2 regions of the Lysinibacillus louembei genome follow, and region 2 is predicted to be linked to the other one. Evidence: predicted binding sites of a transcription regulator. Region 2 holds the regulator's gene; the other holds the start of a gene.
The links. Region 2 encodes LexA, which represses DNA repair genes until DNA is damaged. Its sites were predicted from a motif close to CGAACATATGTTCG; they were not measured.
Positions count from the first base shown of each region.

Region 1: the regulator LexA is predicted to act here: its motif matches at 10,440-10,453, upstream of ruvA (Holliday junction branch migration protein RuvA).

Region 1 covers NZ_CP137624.1:2,620,145-2,632,787, forward strand. Annotated here, with positions in the region: gene R6U77_RS13065 (Spo0B domain-containing protein) at 1-12, shown strand, start outside; gene obgE (GTPase ObgE) at 18-1,307, shown strand; gene R6U77_RS13075 (ACT domain-containing protein) at 1,326-1,781, shown strand; gene pheA (prephenate dehydratase) at 1,868-2,737, shown strand; gene R6U77_RS13085 (thiol-disulfide oxidoreductase DCC family protein) at 2,748-3,131, shown strand; gene R6U77_RS13090 (GGDEF domain-containing protein) at 3,230-4,390, opposite strand; gene R6U77_RS13095 (GTP-binding protein) at 4,489-6,420, shown strand; gene R6U77_RS13100 (hypothetical protein) at 6,457-7,317, opposite strand; gene R6U77_RS13105 (sigma-70 family RNA polymerase sigma factor) at 7,319-7,864, opposite strand; gene R6U77_RS13110 (transcription repressor NadR) at 8,006-8,533, opposite strand; gene R6U77_RS13115 (LysM peptidoglycan-binding domain-containing protein) at 8,674-9,549, shown strand; gene R6U77_RS13120 (phosphotransferase) at 9,551-10,375, shown strand; gene ruvA (Holliday junction branch migration protein RuvA) at 10,485-11,105, shown strand; gene ruvB (Holliday junction branch migration DNA helicase RuvB) at 11,118-12,119, shown strand; gene queA (tRNA preQ1(34) S-adenosylmethionine ribosyltransferase-isomerase QueA) at 12,136-12,643, shown strand, end outside.
Region 2 covers NZ_CP137624.1:3,674,367-3,687,009, reverse strand. Annotated here, with positions in the region: gene R6U77_RS18480 (prepilin peptidase) at 1-661, shown strand, start outside; gene R6U77_RS18475 (gamma-glutamyl-gamma-aminobutyrate hydrolase family protein) at 757-1,449, shown strand; gene lexA (transcriptional repressor LexA) at 1,843-2,463, opposite strand; gene yneA (cell division suppressor protein YneA) at 2,751-3,086, shown strand; gene R6U77_RS18460 (YneB family resolvase-like protein) at 3,086-3,742, shown strand; gene R6U77_RS18455 (DUF896 domain-containing protein) at 3,842-4,078, shown strand; gene tkt (transketolase) at 4,205-6,199, shown strand; gene R6U77_RS18445 (VOC family protein) at 6,420-6,821, opposite strand; gene R6U77_RS18440 (MerR family transcriptional regulator) at 6,994-7,704, shown strand; gene R6U77_RS18435 (immunity 26/phosphotriesterase HocA family protein) at 7,747-8,805, shown strand; gene R6U77_RS18430 (response regulator transcription factor) at 8,967-9,599, opposite strand; gene R6U77_RS18425 (sensor histidine kinase) at 9,592-10,617, opposite strand; gene liaF (cell wall-active antibiotics response protein LiaF) at 10,614-11,291, opposite strand; gene R6U77_RS18415 (PspA/IM30 family protein) at 11,400-12,053, opposite strand; gene R6U77_RS18410 (lmo0954 family membrane protein) at 12,069-12,410, opposite strand; gene R6U77_RS18405 (YneF family protein) at 12,639-12,643, shown strand, end outside.

The DNA of each region.
Region 1 (12,643 bases), 1.1 Mb from region 2:
GGACTGGAGTGAAAACAATGTTTGTCGATCACGTGAAAATTTATGTAAAAGGTGGAGATGGCGGAGATGGTATGGTTGCCTTCCGTCGTGAAAAATATGTACCAAATGGCGGTCCAGCTGGTGGAGATGGCGGTCATGGTGGAAATGTCGTATTCCAAGTTGATGAAGGCTTGCGTACATTAATGGACTTCCGCTATAAGCGCCATTTCAAGGCAGAGCGTGGGGAGCATGGCATGAGTAAAGGGATGCATGGTCGTAAAGCATCTGATTTAGTCATTAAGGTGCCACCAGGTACGGTTGTCATTAATGCGGAAACGAAGGCTGTAATTGCCGATTTAGTTGAAGAAGGACAAACAGCTGTTATTGCGAAAGCTGGTCGTGGTGGGCGAGGTAATTGCCGTTTTGCAACACCTGCAAACCCTGCACCAGAGCTTGCGGAAAAAGGCGAGCCAGGGCAAGAGCTAGATGTAATTTTGGAATTAAAAGTATTAGCCGACGTTGGGCTAGTAGGCTTCCCATCAGTTGGGAAATCAACATTGCTTTCTGTCGTTTCAGCAGCGAAGCCAAAAATCGGTGCCTATCATTTTACGACAATCGTACCGAATTTAGGTATGGTTGAAACAGACGATGGTCGTTCATTTGCGATGGCCGATTTACCAGGCTTGATTGAAGGTGCGCATCAAGGTGTTGGTCTAGGGATGCAATTTTTACGCCATATTGAGCGCACAAGAGTTATCGTTCATGTCATTGATATGAGTGGCATGGAAGGTCGTGATCCATATGAGGATTATGTGACAATTAATGAAGAGCTACAGCAATACGATTTACGCTTAACAGAGCGTCCACAAATTGTTGTAGCAAATAAAATGGACATGCCTGATGCGGAGGAAAACTTACAAGCATTCCTTGAAAAAGTGGGTGACAGTGTAAAAGTATTCCCTGTTTCTGCGGTATCACGTCAAGGCTTGAAAGCCGTGCTATTTGAAGTGGCAGATTTACTAGAAGTGACACCACAATTTGAGTTGCATGATATGACAGAAGAAGAGTCTGACGCAACAGTGCTTTACAAATATGAAAAACAAGGTGAAGATTTCGACATTACACGCGATGATGATGGCGCATTTGTGCTATCAGGCTATTCGATTGAGCGTCTGTTTAAAATGACAGACTTTAGTCGTGAGGATGGTATTCGACGCTTTGCTCGTCAATTGCGTGCGATGGGCGTCGATGATGCGTTGCGTAAACGCGGTGCGGAAAATGGCGATACAGTTCGCTTAATGGAATTTGAATTTGACTTTGTAGATTAATGCTCGGGGGTAGGAAAGATGAAAAACATAGCAAATCAGCGCTATTATTTAGTGCGTGAGGATGTTTTGACAGATGCGATGCAAAAAACATTAGAGGCAAAAGAATTATTACAAACGGGTGCTGTCGCCTCGATTTGGGATGCGGTCAAAGAAGTGGATTTATCACGTAGCGCATTTTATAAATATCGCGATGCTGTTTTTCCTTTCCATTCTATCGTACAAGAGCGCATATTGACATTGTTTTTGCAGCTACAGGACCGCAAAGGCTCCTTAGCTAAATTACTTGAAACGATTTCAGAGGCACACTGCAATGTATTAACGATACATCAAACGATACCGATTCAAGGGCGTGCAAACGTTACGTTGTCGCTAGATGTGACGAATATGGCGGTTGATTTAAATGAATTAGTTCAGCTATTAAAGCGCCTTGAATTTATCGAATCAGCGGAAGTCATTAGCTCAGGTGCGTTATAAAGAAAGGCTGTCATACGATATGTATGGCAGTATTTCTTTAAATACTGAAAACTGAAAATTTTGAAATAAAGAGAGGGAAATATTAAATGTCAACACAAAATTGGGAAAAGCGTATCGCTTATTTAGGACCGGAAGCATCATTTACATATTTAGCGACAAAGGGCTTATTCCCAAACGATTGGCTCATGCCACAAGCTTCGATTCCTGAATGTATTGAAGCTGTGGCAGAGGGGAAAGTGGAGCTTGCAGTTGTTCCTTTAGAAAATGCTTTAGAAGGCTCTGTGCCGTTAACAATTGATTACTTATTCCATGAGGCAGACTTATATGTAGTAGGGGAAGTAACATCGAAAATCCAGCAGCATTTAATGGTGCATCCAAAACAAGTGGAAAATTGGCAAAGCATTGAAGCGGTATACTCCCATCCACATGCGCTAGCACAATGTCATAAATATTTATTTTATCGCTTTAGCGGTGTGCCGTTGCACCAATATTCATCCACAGCTGCTGCTGCAAAGCTTATTGCAGATTCACCAGAGCAATGCATCGCGGCGATTGCCAATAGCGCGGCTGCGGAAAAATATGGCTTAACAATCGTAGAGAAAAACATTCACGATTTTCATTTCAACCATACACGCTTCTTCGTTTTATCAAAAGAAAATATTCGTTTGCCTAAAATGGATAATGAAGTAGCAAAAACAACATTTATGGTGACATTGCCATCAGATGTATCCGGTGCACTTCATCAAGTGCTATCGGTATTTGCATGGCGCAAGCTGAATTTGAGTAAAATTGAATCACGCCCATTAAAAACAGGCTTAGGGGATTATTTCTTTATTGTTGATGTATTAGCGGATGAGGAAGAACCGATGATGAAAGGTGCGGTAGAGGAGCTGCATGCGCTCGGCTGTACCGTCAAATCTCTCGGTACATACTATAGTTACACAACACCAGAATGAGGTGAGGACAATGGCAATTGTATTATTTGATGGACAATGTCATTTTTGTGATGCAAGTGTTCAATTTATTATTAAGCGAGACCCGCAAGCCTATTTTCAATTTGCATCATTGCAGAGTGATGTAGGAAAAGAGCTATTAGCACGCTATCATGTACCGCCAACAGATAGTATCGTACTAGTCGAAAATGAAAGCTATTATGTACAATCAACAGCCGCCTTAAAAATTGCGCGACGACTGCAAGGTGGCTGGCGCTTTGCTTATCTATTTATCGTTGTACCTGCCAGTATTCGCAATATTGCATACAATCTCATTGCAAAAAATCGCTATAAATGGTTTGGGAAAAAAGAGTTATGCGAATTGCCATCAGCGGATGTGCGTCAGCGTTTTTTATAGGGGAAAGGTTAGGGAGCTTTCTACAAAATCATGTTAAGTAAATGCTTAATAAAAAAAGGGTGTTGGAAAAGATTTTTCTTTTCCAACATCGTTTGGCGTTAAAAGCTCATAGCATAAACTTGATTACGTCCATTTTCCTTAGCGTGGTATAAAGCTTTATCTGCATTTTTATAGAGCCCATCTAGAGATATAGTTGTGATAACCTCCGTTGTAGCAACGCCTAAGCTTAGTGTGCATGCTGTTGAAATATATTGAAATGGGTGATGTAAAACGGCCATGCGCAAAGCTTCTGCTAGCTGCTTCGCATTGTCACGATTGCAATTAGGTACTAAAATAACAAATTCATCTCCACCATAGCGACCGAAAATGGAGTCTTTTGGCAGTGTATTGGTAATTAACTGCGAAATTTCCCTTAATATATAATCCCCAATATCATGCCCATATGTATCATTAATTCCTTTAAAGCGATCAATATCGAAAATAATAAAGGATAATTGTTTTTTTCTCTTTAATTCTGTAGCAATTAACGCATTTGCACGTTGAATAAAGGCACGTCTATTATAAATATTCGTTAATTCATCCAGCATCGCCATTCTTGTTAGCTCAATATCGGTTTGTTCCTTTGCAAGTAAAATAAAGCCAATGCTGCCAACTAACATCTCAATAAAACGTGTTAAAAAAGCAAGTGTTTGGTATCTGTTTTCTGCAAAAAGTGTGACATCTGTTGAGATAAATAAGGCATTGTATGCACGAAACATAAGTGATAGAGCGATAGCACTATATAAAATCAGCATAATATATTGTAAAATGGACGTTTTCCGATTTTGGTAAAAGGAGTAAACTGGAAATATAATAAGTGTGAAAATCGTAATAGAAATAACAGCAATGCGCACATTTTCAAAATTATAAAACAAAATAGCTGAATAAAAGCTAAACAAACCTATTAATGTTACAATAAATACAGTTCTTTTGACAGTTGTTGTTAAGCATTTAAGCAGCATTAATAGTGCAATACATTCTATCATTGTTCCAATAAGCAACGAGGTATTGCTTAAAAAAACAGAGAGGGTAAATGGTAGGATGTCACGTAATAATAGCATAGTGAATGCGATAACTTGTAGGAGTTTTCCTAAAACAAAAGTCCAAACAGTGCGATTATTATATTGATAACTATATGCAGAAATGAGTATAATGGTACAGATATTTCCAATAACTAGCAATGAGATGACTGTTTTCATATCAAGCAGCAAAAGTGACATACAAATGGACTCCTAACTGAAGTATCGAATAAATTGTTACTATTATACACAAAATGATGACTAAAGTCGATTGGGAATCTAATGGAAAAGGTGAAATGATGTTTAAAACAATTGGGATTTTAGCACATGTAGATGCGGGAAAAACAACTTTTTCTGAGCAGCTACTTTACCATATGGACAGCATTAAAGAAAAAGGGCGTGTTGATAATCAAGATGCACATTTGGATTATCATGCACTGGAAAGGGCACGTGGCATTACAATTTTTGCAGAGCAAGGACGCTTTCAATATGAAGGAGATACATATACATTAATTGACACACCAGGCCATGTCGATTTTTCACCTGAAATGGAGCGCGCAATCCGTGTGATGGACTATGCCATTGTGATTGTTAGTGCTGTAGAGGGCATTCAAGGGCATACGGAAACGGTTTGGCAATTGCTGCAAAAATACAATGTGCCAACTTTTTTATTTATTAATAAAATTGATCGTGAGGGCGCAAATCCGCAGGAGGTGCTTGCGGCGATGCGTCAGGAGCTATCTGAGGAAATTTTATGGATAGAAGAGGATTATCATGAGGAGGCTGTAAAAGAATGGTTAGCAGAGCGTGATGAACAACTGCTCGACCTCTTTCTAGCTGGTGAATTGGATGAGGCAATGGTAAAGCAGCAACTTCAACAGCAAATTGCAGCACGCCAGCTTTTCGTCTGCATGACAGGCTCTGCATTAAAGGATGAAGGCGTGTACCCATTTTTCGAGCAGCTTGCAAAATTAACTATGACAAGCTTTGATGCAATAGCACCATTTCAAGCAGAGGTATTTAAAATTCGGCATGATGCTAGCGGACAGCGACTAACGTTTATGAAGGCATTGCAGGGGCGTTTACAAGTGCGAGATGCCTTTACATTTGATAAAAAGACAGAAAAAGTAACAGAAATTCGACAGTATAATGGTGCGAAATTTGAAACGGTCACTTCGGTTGAGGCAGGCGAGGTTTTTGCTGTCAAGGGCTTGAGCCAAGCAGCTATTGGCCAGATTTTAGGTGGTACAGAGGACGCGGTTGCCTTTGAATTAGTGCCAACATTACAAGCAAAGGTCGTTTATCATGGCGCTTTACATATGAAGGAAGTGTGGCAACAGTTCCGCTTATTAAATGAGGAGGAGCCGTCATTACGTGCCATTTGGCAGGAGCAATTACAGGAAATCCATGTACATGTTATGGGGGTCATTCAGCTAGAGGTGCTTGTAGAAATTGCCAAAGAGCGCTTCGACCTAGCCATCACGTTTGCTGATCCGCAAATTATTTATAAAGAAACAATTGCTTCAACGGTGACAGGCTATGGACATTTCGAGCCGTTGAAGCATTATGCAGAGGTACATTTATTGATGGAGCCCATCGCACGGGGAAATGGGATTCAATTTGTGAATGCTTGTCATGCTGATCATCTATCGATCGGCAATATGCGCTTAGTGGAGCAGCATTTATTTGAAAGAGAGCATCATGGTTTATTAACAGGCTCTGCCTTAACGGATATGAAATTTACGCTACTGACAGGGCGAGGGCATGTAGAATATACGTCAGGTGGTGATTTCCGAGAAGCGACCTTCCGTGCATTACGCCAAGGCTTGGAGCAGGCAGAAAATATTTTATTAGAGCCTTATTATGATGTTAAAATGAAGGCAGCAAGCGATTTTATTGGGCGCATGATGCTTGATATACAGCAGGCACATGGAACCTTTGAGCCACCTGTGATGACAGAAACAACTGCAATGCTAGTTGGAAAAGTGCCTGTTGCAACATTTATGAATTACAGCGCGATTTTTGCAGCGTATACGAATGGTAAAGGTGTATTAAGCTTACAATTTGCAGGCTATGATGTATGCCATAACACAGAGGAAATTATTGCGCAGAAAAACTATGATAAAAACGCAGACCCACTTTATACGTCATCAAGTATTTTTTGTAAAAGGGGCAAAGGGGAAGTAATTCCTTGGGATGAAGCAGAGCAGGCAATGCATTGTTTGAAATGAAACAAGCTAGAAAGCGACTGCTTTCTAGCTATTTTTTTATTCAGTATCCTGTAATGTGAGCGTTAGTGTATCATAGGAGTCACCAGTAATAACAAGCGTGTAGTAATCGCTGTAAGAGTTATCTAAAGAAAACGGCTGTGCGATTTTTCCTCGCTGTTTATTTCCTTTATCATCGTTATAGTCAAAGCTGACATCCAACGTAATCGCATGATGGAATGTATCCTCCGCACGGGGAATTTTAAATGACAAGGAGCCATTATTCTCAATGTTGTTTTTTGGCACTGTGTAGTTCGCCCCACCGATTGTCAATTCAACATTTGATAGGTTAATTGCTGATTGGTTGACAAATTGTAGCTCGTATTCCTTGCTTAAATAGCGGGAAGCGCTATATCGATTGCCATCTGGGTCTACAACGATACGCGGTGCAATTTTTTCAAATGTTAAAATCAGCTCTTTGTCGCTATAAACAAAGTAAGTTGTTCCTTCTGTTTTGACCGAAACATTATGATAATTCAGCTGTCCGGGTGGTACTTTAAAATGCTCTTTACCCTCCATCTCTTCCTCAGTGAAAAGCGACTTAGGAACGATGACTAGGTTGTTGTCATGAAAGTAAAAATATGAAATATGCTCACCATGCCGTTGGGTGTTGAATATTAGTCCATCTAAGTCACTATCTGAAATACGATAGCTTGCTGACTGTTCTTTTTGCAAATAAGTGGCACCAATTAATAGAAAAATAATAGCTGATAAAGCGAGTACGATGCGCGGCATCCAGCGGGCTTGTTTTTTCTGCTTTGTTTTTGCATGAATCGTTGCACGTTCTCTATGGGTAAATTGTGCTTCTTGAAAAATATGTTGCTCCAATGCGGCGGGTAAATTTTTTAATTGCTTTTCCATATTAATCCCTTCCTTCTAACAAAGTTTTCAATTTCTCGCGAGCTCGCTTTAAACGTGTCTTTACTGTATTGTCACCACAGCGTAATATGGTTGCGACTTCATGAACAGATAATTCCTCATAGTAATAAAGCAAAATGACTTCTCGATATTTAGTAGGCAATGTGAGTACAGCATGTGCTAATGCTTCATTTGTTTCTTGCTGGATTACAAAATGCTCCGCATGCAGTGAGGTAGGGAGCTGTTGATCAAAGCCGCTATCCTTCACAATGATTCGCTTAAACCATGCTGTACGGTAATAATCCTTTGCGCGATTAATGGCGATACGATAAATCCATGCTTTATATGATTGGATAGTATGTCTTTTGTTGTATTGCTCGTAACAGGTAAGGAAGACATCTTGCACAATTTCCTGTGCCTTGCCCCAATCCTGAACATAGCTAAAGGTAAGCTTTGTGAGTGGTAGTCCGTATGTATCCATTAATGTATCAAGCCATGCTTCGGGTGTATCCAATACCGTATCGAATGGGATATTTTCTGCTCGTGTCATCATCTCACATCCTTTCTTGCCCCTAAGACGACGTAAAAATGGAATGCGTTTCAAAATTTAGAAATAAAATTACGTTCCAGATTGTATTTTGTGACCTTGGTCTAATGAAAAAGCTGTCGGAAAAAAATTCCGACAGCCATTTTAATTTTCTACTAAATAGCCTTTTTTTCTCAATCGTTCCTCAGCTAAATCGAGCAAGCCTTCAGAAGATGCGCTAATGATGTGCATATGTGTGCCATCTGTGAGCGCGGATAAATAACTGGCATTAGCATCCTCGATACGCTTCACAAAAGCCTCTACTTCGGGGCGATTGGATACCATAATGGAGGCAGTAATTTCTCCATAAATTGCATGATCGACAATCACATTTTGAATCGTCACACCGCAATCAACAATCGTATACATCTCGTCCAATGCTTGCTCAGCACTATGTGAACAAACGACTTTGCGCTCAATATAAGCTGCTTTTTCTAAAGGCATATATAAATAGCCCTGGCTTGTAGAAATGATTGGCTCATTGCGTGCCTTTAATAAGTTCATATCGTTGACAATCACTTGGCGTGATACATTGGCATGCTTTGCTAAATCTGTGCCTGTAATTGCTTTACCAGCTGTTTTTAATAATGACAATAGCTCGTATCGGCGTTCTTCGCCTAACATTTTTTTCATGCTGTCACCTCCGAATGATTTTATGTATATCAATAATTTGTCCAAACATAGTGTAACATGAGAGCGTCTTGATGCGCCTAAAAGATTTGTGTCCATTTTTTTATTTTCACATATGATAAAGCGAGAAAAGGAGGATGCCCATGCGAGTTCATGTTGTCCAAAAAGGCGATACACTCTGGAAAATTGCAAAGCAATACAGCATTGGCTTTGATGAGCTAAAACGTTTAAATGCACATTTAGCTAATCCAGATTATATCGTGCCAGGAATGGAAATTTATTTGCCAGACGGTCATCACGTGAAGGAGAAACCAAAAGAACATATTAAGGAAAAGCCGATTGAAAAGCCACACAATGTTGTGCCACCACACACACCGGCACCGCAGCCACCGAAAGTGGAGCAACCAATCGCGCCACAGCCACACTGGCAGCCACCGCAGCCTGTATGGCCAGAGTTCAATTTATACATGCCTTGGCATATTGATATGATGCAAATGCAGCCGATGATGCCACCACCACAAATGCAACAGCCAATCATGCCACCACCGCAGCCACCGATGATGCCGTTACCAGAAGTCCAAAAGCCACCAAAAGTGGAGCAACCAATCGTACCACGTCCTGAAATTCAACAACCGCCACAAGTACAGCAGCCAATCATGCCGTTACCAGAAGTTCAACAGCCTATGTTACCACCAATGCAACAGCCGATGTTTCCACAAATGATGCCATGTCAGCCAATGCCACCGATGTGTATGCCACCAATGCAGATGATGTGTTGTAGCCCAATGCCTATGCCATACGATATGATGATGTATCCACAAATGCAAATGCCAATGCAGCCATATCCAAACATGCCACAGTTTGTAGAAGGAGAGCAGCAAGCTTCGCCTATGATGGAACATGGAATGTGTACAGAAAACATAAGTGACGAAATGAATCAGCCTTACCCATATGCTCCATGCCCGCAAATGATGCCATTACCATGTCAGCCAATGCCATGCCCACCATGGCAATATTAATATGTACATTAAGCACAATTGCTGGAAATGGCAAACGGCAGCAGGCGCATTTTTTGTTAAAAAATATGATGATATAGTGATTGAAAAAAAAGTTAAAAATATTCATCAAAAACTAGCTAATATCCATTTTCCTTATCATATTCCGATAGCGAACAACAACGATGGGCTTGTGATTCAAAAGTGGCATGAGGGGCGTAGCGCCCGCTTTCAAGAAAAGGAAGAGCGATTGGCGGCTGTTAATTGTTTACAGGCACTTCATGATACGAGCACAAGCATTAATTGGCAATTGGAGCCATTACCACGTCAACACCTACCGCGAAAATGGCGTGCACGATTTGAGCGCTTTTTAATGCACGAACAGGCCTTAACACAGTATTTGAAAAATGACTATGAAACAATTATTCAAATGGCATATAAAGGCTTACGCAATATGCAGCCAGTTCCAATGCAATTAGGGGAAGCAACCTTATTACATGGCGATGTAGTGCATCATAATTTTTTGAAAACAGAGCACGGCATGCTGCTAATTGATTTTGATTTAGCGGTGCTTGGCTCTCCAATTGATGAGATGATTTTATGGATGCACCGAGCGCTCCCAAATGTCGATTATGATGTAGCATTGCTTTTAAAGGAGCATCCTTATACAGAGATTTGTAAGACGCAGCTCTCTTATATTTACTATCCTAATGAGCTGTTGCGAGAATGGCTATATATTTTGCAGTTAGATAAGGAAGAGCGCGAGCCTTTTTTAGATTACTTAATACCGTTTACTAAAAAAGCATTACGACATTGGCCAAAATTAATTGCACAAATCGAGCAATACTAGAAAGATGTCTGAAAAGCATTGTGCGTGCTTTTCAGACATTTGCTAGTTCGTTGTACAGAAATGCCGAACAAATATGCTATAATGAATGCATGATTGTGAGGGATGAAAGATGTATGATTATTTAAAAGGACAGGTGACGCGTATAACGCCTGAATACATCGTCATAGAGCAGCAAGGAATTGGCTGGCGATTGTTTACACCGAATCCATTTGCCTTTCAAAAAACAGCGAATGAGCAACAAGTTTTTTTACATATGCATGTGCGTGAGGATGCGCAATTTTTATATGGATTTACAAGCTTAGATCAGCGTGAATTATTCCGCAAGCTCATCCAAGTTTCAGGAATCGGACCAAAGGGCGCCTTGGCGATTTTAGCGACAGGCAACCCTGTCCAAGTTATTCAAGCGATTGAAATGGAGGACGAGTCCTTTTTAGTGAAATTCCCAGGTGTAGGGAAAAAAACGGCACGCCAAATGATTTTAGATTTAAAAGGAAAGCTTGGAGCGCTGTTAGACAATGTGGAGCTCCCGAGCGCAGAGAAAGAGCTGCCATTATTCGGCGTTAATCCGTATAAGCATGAGCTAGAAGAGGCACTATTAGCATTAACAGCACTTGGCTATGCAGAGCGTGAGTTAGCAAAGATACAGCCTCAGCTTGAAGCGGATGAGACATTAATGACGACGGATGCTTATATGAAGCAGGCGTTACAGCTACTATTGAAATTAAAGTAGGAGGAATTAACAATGGCAGATCGAGTGATTTCGAGCGAAGCGAATGCGGCGGAGGAACAGCTCGAGTATTCTTTACGCCCGCAGTCACTTGCACAATATATTGGGCAGCATCAAGTGAAGGATAACTTGAAAATTTTCATAGAAGCGGCGAAGCAGCGACAGGAATGCTTAGACCATGTGCTACTTTACGGACCACCAGGGCTTGGGAAAACGACATTAGCTACAGTTATTGCCAATGAGATGGGTGTACAAGTGCGTATGACAAGTGGACCAGCGATTGAGCGACCAGGTGATTTAGCGGCAATTGTGAGCAGCCTAGAGCCTGGCGATGTATTATTTATTGATGAAATTCATCGCCTGCCACGTGCGATTGAGGAAGTGCTGTATCCTGCGATGGAGGATTTTTGCTTAGATATCGTTGTCGGCAAAGGACCAGAAGCACGCTCCATTCGCTTGGACTTGCCCCCGTTTACATTAGTTGGTGCGACAACGCGTGCAGGTGCATTATCAGCCCCATTACGCGATCGCTTTGGTGTCCTATTGCGTCTTGAATTTTACGATGAGGACGCATTAGCTCAAATTGTCATGCGCAGTGGGCAACTTTTCGATGTGGAAATGGACGAAACTGCCGCCTATGAAATTGCTCGTCGCTCAAGAGGAACACCTCGTATAGCGAATCGTTTATTAAAGCGAGTACGTGATTATGCACAGGTCATTGGTAACGGGCAAATTTCGCTGTCGCTTGCACAGCAGGCACTTGAATTACTGCAAGTCGATCCGCTCGGCTTAGACCATATTGACCATAAGCTGATGCTTGCAATGCTAGAGCGTTTCCGTGGCGGTCCTGTTGGTTTAGATACGATTGCAGCATCTATCGGCGAGGAGCGCGTGACGATTGAAGATGTGTACGAGCCGTATTTACTGCAAATTGGCTTTGTCCAACGAACGCCACGAGGGCGTATTGCAACAGCACTTGCATATGAACATTTTGGCATAGCGCCACAACAATCTTAAATAAAGGACGTTTGTTATGAAAGTAGAAGATTTTGATTTTGATTTACCAGAACAATTAATTGCCCAAACACCGCTATTAGACCGCACTGCAAGTCGTCTATTAGTCGTTAACCCCCATTCTACGGAGCTAGAGCATCATCAATTTGCGCGTATTGTAGATGAATTGCATGCAGGGGATTGCCTTGTCTTGAATGATACGCGCGTATTACCTGCACGCTTAATGGGTGTCAAGGAGGATACAGGTGCAAATATTGAGCTATTGCTATTAAAGCAAACGAATGACGATGAATGGGAAACGTTAGTGAAGCCTGCTAAACGTGTGAAAATCGGTACGATTGTGACGTTTGGTGAAGGCTTATTACGTGCGGAGTGCATTGGGGAGCTTGACCATGGTGGACGCATTTTTAAATTCCAATACGAAGGTATTTTTTATGAAATTTTAGAGCGCTTAGGGGAAATGCCTTTACCGCCATATATTCGTGAAAAGCTTGACGATCAGGAGCGCTACCAAACGGTGTATGCAA
Region 2 (12,643 bases):
ATCTATTATTTTCCCTCGAGCTTCCTGTTCAAACTGTCAGCATACTTTAACAATCATTGAGCTAGTCCCAATATTTTCGTATATTTTATTGCGTGGGAAATGTCGCATATGCAAAATTCGTATTTCCCCAATTTATATGATAATTGAGTTCTTCACAGGCATCCTCTTCGCATTTTCTTATTACCAACTAGGTTTTTCAACAGAGCTATTTGTTGCCTTGCTCTTCATTTCACTTTTAATGATTATTACAGTTTCCGATATTGCCTATATGCTAATACCGAATAAAATTTTGTTATTCTTTTTACCTTTACTTATTTTAGGACGTATATTATCGCCCCTTACTTTATGGTGGGATAGCTTACTTGGCGCAGTGATGGGCTTTGGTCTATTATTGCTTATTGCAGCTGTATCGAAGGGTGGTATAGGAGGAGGCGATATTAAGCTATTTTTCTTAATTGGTCTTGTGCTTGGTACAGTGAGTACATTGCTTACACTTTTTTTAGCAGCGATGATTGGGATGCTATTAGCTATTATCCAGTTAAATTTATATAAAAAAGATCGCAAAACACCAATTCCATTTGGCCCATCTATTGCATTGGCAAGCATTATCATTTATTTTTATGGCAAGCAAATAATGGCATGGTATATGCAATTGCTTTAAAAATAGGTTTTTGAATTATCTAAAAATTACGTTGCTCACTGCAAATAACTAGCATATGATAATAGTAATAACTTACAAGTGAGGAGAATGTAATAATGAAGCCAATAATCGGGGTAACGATGCATACAGGGGATAAAAAACTAGAAATAAATGAAACATACATACAGTCTGTAGAGCTAGCTGGAGGAATTCCTTTATGCATTCCACATCTCGATGCATATGACGTGGAGCAAGTATTAAATAAAGTAGACGGTCTACTATTAATTGGGGGACATGATGTCAACCCGCAATTATATGGGCAAGAGCCGCATCAAAAGCTAGGTATGTTTCATACAAAACGAGATAACAGTGATTTAGCCATTGTACAAAATGCCTTTCAGCGCAATATGCCGATATTGGCAATATGTCGCGGTCATCAAGTATTGAATGTAGCATTTGGCGGTACGTTAATTCAAGATATTCCATCACAATCGGAGCAATCAATTGCACATGTGCAAGCTTCTTTAAGAGATGAGGCAACACATACAGTTAAAATTAATGGAGAAAAGCTTCATGCTATTTTTGATGTGGAGCAAGTCCGCACAAATTCCTTCCATCATCAAGCAATTGATCAGCTAGGAGAAGGATTAGTCATTGCAGGTGTTGCAGCAGATGGCATCAACGAAGCGGTTGAGCATGAAGGACATCCATTTTGTATTGGGGTACAATGGCATCCAGAGGCAATGGCACCATCTGGTGATGAGCATTCTATTAAACTTTTTAAAGCATTTATTGAAGCATGTAAATAATAAAAAGGTATATGGGTGTCTGAAAAGAGGTATATTAAACCTCCTTTTCGGACACTTTTGCTGTTTTGTTAAAATATTTGCTGAAGTACAGCATCCACTAATAGAAGATAAATTTCATAGGAAATCGCCAATTTTATTTAAAAATCCACGAAAATCATGCTATTAATTATTGAAATGGGCTATTTTTGAGAAATTATCAATCATTGTTGAACATGCACATTTTTTATTTGTTATATAAAATAGCATTAATTCCTCACTAGCAAGCTTTTTAGTGATTTTTCTTCATATTCATTTAACCTCAAATATTCTTCTTTATTTCCACAATGTAATGATTCGAAAGCTATGCTAGCTAAAAAGCGGAGCTGCCCAAAGATGGGTAGCTCCGCTTTTCATTTATTGGATTTTACGATATAGTCCAACAACATGACCTAAAATCGTTACTTGATTCACTAAAATTGGGTCCATTGAAGAGTTTTCAGGCTGTAAACGGAAATGCGTTTTTTCTTTATAAAAGCGTTTAACCGTTGCTTCATTATCTTCTGTCATTGCTACTACGATATCACCATTATTGGCTGTCGATGTTTGTTTTACGATCACATAATCTCCATCTAGTATACCTGCTTCAATCATTGATTCACCCATAATTTCAAGCATAAACAGTTGATCTTCAGCAGAGCCATAGGAGTTAGGTAACGGGAAATATTCCTCGATATTTTCGATGGCAGAAATAGGAAGTCCAGCTGTTACTTTACCGATTAACGGGACATGGATAACACCTTGTTGTTCAATATCATTATCGCTAGTATCCAAAATTTCAATTGCACGTGGCTTTGTTGGATCACGTCGAATAAGTCCCTTGCTTTCTAAGCGAGCTAAATGTCCATGCACAGTAGAACTCGATGCTAAACCGACTGCTTCTCCGATTTCACGAACTGACGGTGGATAACCTTTTGACTTAACCTCTTCTTTAATAAAAGCTAAAATTGCTTCTTGGCGTTTTGATACTTTTGTCAACTCACTCACCTCTTTTAATTTTTAGTAAAATATCCTGCCTCTCTAAATATAAAGAGAGGGAACTATAGTTAGTCTTGCTCAGCATATGTAGAAAGCCTACTGAACTAAAATAAAGCCTTAAATAACACATAATTGGTAGAACAAATTTTCTTGTTTTTAGTATAACAAAAGAGAAAACAGAAAGCAAACGTTAGTTCGAAAAAAATATTGACAAGAAACGTTTGTTCGTTTTATTATAAGAACATATATTCCGAACGGATATTCTGTTTATTTAGGAGGAGTTAAATATGAATTGGTTGAAAAAAAATAATTATATTGCAATTTTTGTTGCATTTACGCTGTTTGTCATTTCAATACTAGTAATTACAGATGAAGAAATTGAACAATATGAGGAAATTGTTATTGCTCATGGAGATACGCTATGGTCTTTGGCCGAACAATATCGAGGCAAAATGTCAACAGAGCAATGGATTGGCTTTGTGAAAAAAACAAATTATCTTACGGATGAAAAAATAGTAAGTGGACAGCAGTTACTAGTTCCAATAGAAAAGCGTTCGATCATTGCAAATGCAAATCAATTAAGTGAGGATAGCCATTCGCGTGAAGTGGCGAATAAAAACTAATGGTTAGACAAGCGGCAGTTATATATGCAAGAGTTAGCACTGAGAAATCAACACAGCATACATCTCTTGCAAGGCAAAAAGAAGAGTTAAAAACATATGCCAACAAATTAAATTACAATATAGTAGCAATATTTGAGGATCAGCAGAGTGGCTTTGATGTGGAGCGTGAAGGATTATTAGACATGCTAGATTACATGAAAGTAAACGATATTAAAGCATTGTTTATACAAGATGAAACACGATTAGGGCGTGGCAATGCTCGTGTAGCTGTATTGCATCTTTTACAAAAGCAGGGTGTGTCTGTTCTAACCTTAAATGATGCTGGACCTATCTCATTAAATGAAATGGATACAATGCTGCTAGAAATTTTAGCAATAGTAGAGGAATATCAACGTAAGCTACATAATGCTAAAATTCGACGTGGCATGCGCCGTGCAGTCAATAACGGCTATCGTCCAGAAAATAATTTAAAGAATAGAGGCAATATCGAAGGACGCGAACGAATTGATATACCGATTGAGGAAGTTATAAAGTTGCGTACAAAAGGCTTCACGTTCGAAGAAATTGCTACAACATTGAGAGGGTTAGGCTTCGATGTGAGTAAAGCAACAGTTCATCGTCGCTTTAAGGAATATCAAGAAGAACATGATATGTGAGTAGTTTGTTCAAAACGTAAAGCGCAAGGTAAATCACTTGCGCTTTACGTTTTTTTCTCATACCTTTGTAGTATGGAGTTTTAGAAAGGTGAGAAAAATATGTTATCAAAACAAAAATTAACTCGAATTAATGCACTCGCAAAAAAAGCGAAGGAAGGTACGCTGACAGAGGCGGAAGCCAAGGAGCGTACAGCACTTCGTAAAGAATATTTAGACACATTCCGTGCAACGATGCGTGATACGATCGAGCATGTAAAAATTGTTGATCCAGAAGGCAATGATGTTACACCAGATAAAATAAAAAATATTAAAAAGCAGAGAGATTTTCCAAATTAATTTTATACAAAATAACACATTTAGTATGATGAATTTCAAAGAAAACAGCTACTAACCATTGTTTTCTTTAACGTTCTTGACTACACTATAAAAGTAGACTATTTAGCACGAGAAAGGATGTCAAAAATGACTCAAACTCCGGATCAACTTGCAATTAATGCAATCCGTACATTATCAATTGATGCAATTGAAAAAGCAAATTCTGGCCACCCTGGTTTACCGATGGGGGCAGCTCCAATGGCTTATACACTATGGACAAAGCATTTACGCCATAATCCACAAAATCCAAATTGGTATAACCGTGACCGTTTTGTATTATCTGCTGGTCATGGCTCTATGTTACTTTATAGCTTATTACATTTAGGTGGCTATGACTTACCGATGGAAGAAATTAAAAACTTCCGTCAATGGGGCTCATTAACACCTGGTCACCCAGAGTATGGTCATACTGCTGGTGTTGAAGCAACAACTGGACCACTTGGACAAGGGATTGCAATGACTGTCGGTATGGCAATGGCTGAAGCACACCTTGCGGCTAAATACAATAAAGATGAGCATAAAATCGTAGATCATTACACATACGCTTTATGTGGTGATGGGGATTTAATGGAAGGTGTAGCTGCTGAGGCGATTTCATTAGCAGGTCACTTACAATTAGAAAAATTAATCGTACTTTATGATAGCAATGATATTTCATTAGATGGCGAATTAGGCATGTCGTTTTCAGAGAATGTCCAAAAGCGCTTTGAATCATACGGATGGAACTATTTGCGTGTAGACGATGGAAATGATATTTCAGAGCTAAACGCTAAAATTGAAGAAGCTAAGCAATTAAAGGGCAAGCCAACTTTAATTGAAGTAAAAACAGTAATTGGCTATGGTTCACCAAATAAATCAGGTAAATCAGATTCACACGGTGCACCACTTGGCGCAGATGAAGCAACTTTAACAAAAGCACATTATGGTTGGGATCATGAGCCATTTAACGTGCCACAAGAAGTGTATGAAACATTTAAAGCGGCGGCAGAGCGTCAAGGTGTTGCAGCAGAACAAGCTTGGAATGAACAATTTGAAGCTTACCGAGCTAAATACCCAGAGCTAGCTGCTGAATTTGAAAATGCAATGGAAGGTGACTTACCAGCAGATTTCGCAGCTGAAGTACCTGTGTATGAAGCAGGAAAATCAGTAGCTACCCGCTCATCTTCTGGTGATGTCATTAACGCTTTAGCGAAAAAACTACCATCATTATTCGGCGGTAGTGCAGACTTAGCAAGCTCAAATAAAACAACAATCAAAGGTGCAGGCGATTTCTCAGTAGAAAACTATGCAGGTCGCAATATTTGGTTCGGTGTGCGTGAGTTTGCAATGGGAGCAGCGTTAAATGGTATGGCATTACATGGCGGCTTAAACGTATTTGGTGCAACATTCTTCGTGTTCTCTGACTATGTTCGTCCAGCAGTACGCTTATCAGCATTAATGGGCTTACCAGTAACATATGTATTTACACATGACTCAATTGCTGTTGGGGAAGATGGCCCAACACATGAACCAGTGGAGCACTTAGCTTCATTACGTGCAATGCCAAACTTAAATGTGATTCGTCCAGCAGATGCAAATGAATCAGCAGAAGCTTGGAAGCAAGCGATTTTATCGCCAAACACACCAACGGCTTTAGTATTGTCACGTCAAAACTTACCCGTGTTAGACACAACAGCACAATTAGCTGCTGAAGGTGTAGCACGTGGTGGCTATGTTGTATCACCTGCAACAAAGGCAACACCTGATGCAATTTTAATTGCTGCAGGTTCGGAAGTTTCTCTAGCAGTAGATGCACAAAAAACATTACTTGCTGAAGGTGTCGACGTATCAGTCGTGTCAATGCCATCAACATTTGCATTTGACCAACAAGATGCAGACTATAAAGAATCTGTATTACCAAAAACTGTTACGAAGCGTTTAGCAATCGAAATGGGTGCAACACAAAGCTGGTATAAATATGTTGGCTTAGAAGGTGATGTACTGGGTATCGACACATTTGGCGCATCAGCACCTGGCGATTTAGTTATCGAGAAATTCGGCTTCACTGTTGAAAACGTAGTAAATAAAGTAAAAGCGCTATAAGTTTTTAATCAATTTTTAGATTGTATTTGGATATCCTGCTGAAAGAAAAGCAATCTAAGCATTGTTCTTGCCACTTGTGGAGGTAGGAATTGCTCTGCTTTTGATACAAAAGAGCTGCTGAATCATGATAAAATATAAGGTTTCTCTAATACTATAATTAGGGAAACCTTATATTATTTTGCGAATAAGAAAGAGCTTGCAAACTATTGCGTTCTATTTGTTAGGATTTGTTTGTTTGAACCCACCAAAGATTTTTGAAAGGATCAACAAAACCACCCATATACCCATTTTCCTCTGCTGGCTCCATTACAGGAGTCGCACCTTCTGCAATAGCATTTTGGTAAGTGTTGTCCACGTTGGCAACATGCATGTACATTTGAATAGGAATCAATCCATCTGTATTCAACTCTCCGCATACTCCTGGACCACAGCTTCCATCAGCAGATGTATCAGCAAAATAAATGGTGCTGTTTCCTATTCTCATTTCTGCATGAATTATGCTCTCTGTGCCTTCTAACTTATTAATTTTTATTACTTCAGCTTGAAAAACCTTCTTCGTAAATTCAATAAACTGTGTTCCATTTAACACCATAAAATAGGGGATTACTGTTTGATTTTGCATAGTTATTTGCTCCTTTGAATTTTTTTGTAAGGAGATTTTTCATTTTACCTTACAATTTTATAGTACAACATTAGTGCAAATGATAAGGTTTTGTTATTATGAACTTAGCTAACTCAAATTTTATATAAAAAAGCCGTCATGGACTTTAACTATGATTTATAAGGGGGCTGTAATGAAAGGCATTGAAATCGCTAAGAAATTAAAGATAAGCACAAGTGCATTAAGACATTATGAAGCATGGGGACTTGTTCCAAAGGTTGAGAGAGCAAAAAACGGATATCGTATCTATACAAGGGAGCATGAGGCGTATTTCCAATGTATACGTGCATTGAATGCTGGGTTTGGAATGGATTTGGTAAAAAAGGTGATGCCACTTATTATAAATAAGAAAATACATGAGGCTTTATGGATTATTAATAAGGCACAGGTTGATTTATATTTCGAAAAGGAAGCTGTGCAAAAAACAGTAAAAATACTTGATTCAAAAGATTTCGCGGAATTTGCCGATATGAAAAAGTACCACGCTAAAGATTATTTTACGATTGGAGAAGTAGCAAAAGAAGCAAATGTCTCTCCTTCATCAATTCGACATTGGGAAAAGGAAGGATTAATCCATCCCGAACGTCACAAAGAAAGTGGATTTCGCATTTATAGTCCAATGGATATTAGAAGAGTGTTTATTATTCGGACAGTTCAACGGGTTGTTTACTCTTTGGACATCGTCCGTGAGGTATTGTTGGATATTGAGAAAAATAATATTGTTCGGACTAAGGAGATGGCTATTCAATCGCTCCAATACATTGATTATGCACTTGTTGAGCAAATTCGAGGAATTGCTTCCTTGCAAAATCTTTTAGAAATTATGTCAGAAGAAGAACGATAGCAGATATAATTCATTTAAGATTTACAAAATAGGGGGGATTTTATGTGGATGACAAATGACAAGCGACAATTTTTTAAGCTACAGCCGATTCAGGAATCATGGGATTTAGTAAAGTTAACCGATGAATGCACAATTTATTTCGAGGGTGACACGATAGTAAAACGCATTGACCAAACTGAAAGCTCCTATTTGGAAAAGGATATCTCGATTGCTACACGAGATAGACAATATATTTTACCAAAAACGGCTCGCGGTAAAGAAAAAAAGCTAACGTATCCTAGCTTGTATAGTCGTTATGATGGGACGCTCCTGTTTAAATACAGCGTATACAATAATAAAGGTTATATCGATTTAGAGCATATTGAAACGAAAAGGTCATTACCAATTCCTCGTTTTGATGCAGAAAATTTAGCGCAGGTTGAAGAGCAATTAACGCAATTTATTACATCTCCACCATCTACCTATGAGAAAAAGCTTGAACAGCTCTTTACAAAGTTAAAGCGCCATAAAATAAAAGTAGGGGATGTTTTTAAAGTCGAGCGTTCGATGACGACACATGGTTATGTTGTTGTAATTGGAGATATAACGAAAATGAGAAAAGATGGGATGTTTTCGAAGGAAAGTATTTGGCATGACTTGATGACAGTTCCTCTTTTTGTACGAGTTTATCATCTCGAAACAGAAAAAGATTTATCATTAGAAGAAATAGCGGAATTGCCGTTTTATGAAGGCTGCCAAATTGTGATGGATGACCAATTTATGCGAGGGCAATATCCATTTATAGGAAACAAGCAATTAACTGAAAAGGATATCGAGCTACCATTTGGATTTGGTCCATCTCTCTATTTTGAGGACCATTCCTCACGAATTAGTTGGGGGTTAGCGACGATTGCAAAGGAAGGCATCCCTGAGGACTACTACAATCTTCAACATGGAGTTAGCAATGGGGTAAGGTTTGGACATAGTCCTTTTGATCAGAAAAATTATCAGATGGCATTTGAATTTTTTAATATGGAACAGCTTGATTTTGATACATTTAATATGCGTTATGGAGGCTTAACAAAAGCACAGTACTTGGACTATGTACAACCGAAAGCATAGTCTTGGGGCGTCCGAAAAGTCATTTTGGGACGCACCCTTTGCGACGAGGATGGTGACAATTCATTGTGACCACCGCAGGAGCACAATCTTAATCAAAAATTGACTATGTAAAAAAGCGGAGCTGTTCAGAAAGTTCACTTTCTGGACGGCCCCAAGAAGCATTATTTTGCAAGCCCATTTTGAAATGCATAGACAACCGCCTGTGTGCGGTCTTGCACATCTAATTTACTTAAAATGTTGCTAACATGGGTTTTCACGGTTTTCAAAGCGATAAATAATTCGTCTGCAATTTCTTGATTAGCCTTACCTTTTGCCATTAAAAGCAGCACTTCCATTTCACGCTCTGTTAAGCTTTCATGTAGTGGGACAGTCGTTCCACCACGCATGCGAGAAATCATTTTTGTCGTTACTTCAGGCTCTAATACCGTTTCGCCATCCATCGTTTTACGGATAGCATCCGCGATTTGCTTGGCATTCGATGTTTTTAAAATATAGCTTACTGCGCCTGCTTCTAAAGCTGGATATACTTTGTCATCATCTAAAAAGCTTGTTACCATCATTACCTTAGCAGTCGGCCATTCCTTTAAAATTTTTTCAGTTGCCTCTGCACCTGTCATAACAGGCATCACATTATCCATTAAAATTAAATCAGGACGTAAAGCTAATGCTTTTTCAATTGCCTCTAAGCCATTTTCTGCTTCGCCAATAACCTCTATATCAGGCTGTGCAGATAGGTAGGCTGCTACACCGATACGCACCATTTCATGGTCATCTACAAGTAATACTTTAATCAAGCTGCTCACCTTTCTTTCTAGGAACTTTCACTTCAACAATTGTCCCTTCATTAGGAACGGAGACAATTTTATAAAGACAGCCAATCTCAACAGCACGCTCTGCAATATTTTTCAAGCCATATGAGGTGCTTTTATCGGATTGATTGTCAAAGCCCTTGCCATTATCTTGAATACGTAAAATGGCATAATCGTCACGTGCGACAAATAGTAGCTCAACAACGGTTGCCTTTGCATGACGTAGCGTATTAGAAAGTGCCTCTTGAGCTATACGGAAAAGGTGGTCTTCTTCTGCTTTTGTTAGTTCGATTTCTTCTAGCTTGTATTCAATATGGAAATAGACCTTTTGTTGTAGCTCCTGAATTAAATCATTTAAGCCTTCTGCTAATGTTTTATTGCGTAGTGCAACAGGACGTAAATGTAAAAGCAGTGCACGCATTTCTAGCTGTGTTTGCTGGACAATTTTTTCCACCTGCTCTAGCTGGCGCTTTGATTGTGCATTTTCCTCCTGCTCTGTTAAAGCAGAGAGCAGCATAGAGGCAGCAAACAACTGCTGCGACACAGAATCATGTAATTCACGTGCTAATCGCTGGCGCTCCTCAATTAATCTTTCTTGTACAATTTTATCATTTGTTTCTGCTTTTTCATTGGATAAACGCTGTAAAGCAGCTCTTTGTGATTCGATTAAGGCACCGGCCTCATTAATCGCTTTTTTCATAGAACGAGAGATGCCGCGTTTTTGTAGCGGCATAAATTCAGGGTCTCTCAATTTATTAATTGTACGAATTGTCGAGATTTCACGTGTTTTAGTTAATGCAGACATCCACATACTAATAATAACAGCAATTGTTAAAATGATGCTGACAATCGTGAAAACAATCGGTACTTCACCAAGCTTTTCATCAACAAAGAAGCGCCACGTCGGTTCGGTTGGCTCACCTAAAATAAAGATAAAAAAGCCAAATGACATGGAGGCTAAAAGGGTAAAAATGACAAAAATGCGAAAAATAAATCCAATCATGCGCGTGTCACCTCCACGTCACCAAGCCATGTTGAAACATTAATAACTAATAGGCGTTTATGATCGATTTGCCCATCTTCAAATTTTAAATTTTCATTAAAGAGACGCTTTGGCGGCTCATGCAGGCAGCTTGCTTCTCCATACACTGTTGTATAGTGCAAGCGAATCGACACCTCATATGGCACAATAATATGCACCTTACCGATTGCTTGTTGAATTGTAATGACCGATTTGCCCTCTGGTAAAATCGTTTGTGTCGTATCAACTACAACGTCACCGATGAAACGCTTTAAAAGTACATCTTCCCATTTATAAGGCTCAGTCGATGTAGCCATCGTTTCGATTAATTTATTTTTCGTTGTGGAGGAAGTCCATCCTTGATTTGTTACTTCAATTGTTACTTCATCTTTTGTTAATTGCTTATAAATTAAATAGCCAATGAGGACGATAAAATATAGTCTTAAGCTCCATAATGTGAAGAGGGCGATAAGAATAAATAAGGCACCTGTCCATAGCAAAAATTTACGACGTTTGTTAATGCCAAAATAAACAGAAATAATACCGAAAAATAATAAAAAAACAGTGCCATTATGAAATAGTGAAAGCTCTATTAACATAACGAGCAATAGGCCTAATAGAAAAAAAGTAAATTGATCTGTAGTGAGTCGTTTCATAAAGGCGGCCTCCTTTCAAAGTTTTTATCTTGCGTCAGCTGATGTCTGTACATCAGCTGACGCAAGATAAAAGGGAGAGGATGTATAGTGTACCCTCTCCAATTATGGCTATTCTACTATAGCATGATTTTGTGGTTCTTCGTTAGTTGTAATTAACTTTTGTTCTTTTTCAAGTTTGGCTAATCGCGATTCAAATGTAGTCACTTCATATTTATGGTCAATTTTTGTCGCAATATTGTCAAAGTAGCTTGATAGCTCTTCAAAATTGCTTGTATCTTGATTGTGTAAGACTTTATCCATTTGGTGGTGTGCACGTACTACATTTTCCTTGCCCATTAACTGTAGCTGACGTACTTTCATATCTTTAATTTTGTGCTTCATTGTTTCAAATTTGCGTTCTAATTCAAAGTATTCAGCTGTGCATACGTCGATGCTTGAAAGTAAGCCCATTTTACGTGCAGTATAGGCTTCTACCTCCGCTTGTGCGAAAATAATTAAATCTTCCTCGCCGCTAATTGTTGCAAGCTGCAATTGTTGCTCACGCTTTGCTAGCATTGTTTCTGTCTCTTTTAATTGTGCTTCAAGCTCTTTTTTCAGCTGTCCTTGACGTGCAAGTAGCTTGCCTGTTTGCTCCGTTTGTTGCTCAGCCTGACGGATGTATTGATTTAACAAGGCAATAGGGTTTTTGCTTTCCTTTTTATCAAAGAAATCATGTAAATCTGCCTGTAATTGATATTTAAAGCGTGTGAATAAGTTTGTCATAATTGTTCTCTCCTCTTATTTAGATAATTTTGCCCATTCTTTTTCAAAATTGTTAAATGGATCATCGCTTGCTTCTACAACGTTTGAATCTTTCTTCCAATTTTTTGCGATGTAGAATAATGCAACAATCGCGATTAAACCGATAAACGCTGGAATGTTAGATGCAGCTGTTAGGAAACCTATCAATGCTAATGTGGCACTCATAATTTTGCCAAACACCGATGTTGATTTTGTGTAGTAATGTAAACCTGCTGCGACAAGCAAGCCTGACAATAGCAAGCCAATCATCGGCCCTAGTAATGATAGTGCAACGATAAAGGCGATAGCGCCTCCGATAAAGTAAAAGAATTTTTTCATTTTGTTGTCCTCCTTTTGTTGATACCTTTATGTTAAAGCAAGTTCGCATTTTAGATAACGACCTGTAAATGTATCTTTTGCTAGGTCTTGAGGCTGAGGGGGAGTAAGACTATAAAATTTAGCTAGCATTGCGAAGATGCTTCTATATGAATTAAGATAAATAACAATAGAAAGCATAAATAAAGTAGTGTATAATGCTTTGTGGAGAGTTTTCTCAGGAGATAGGTAATGGA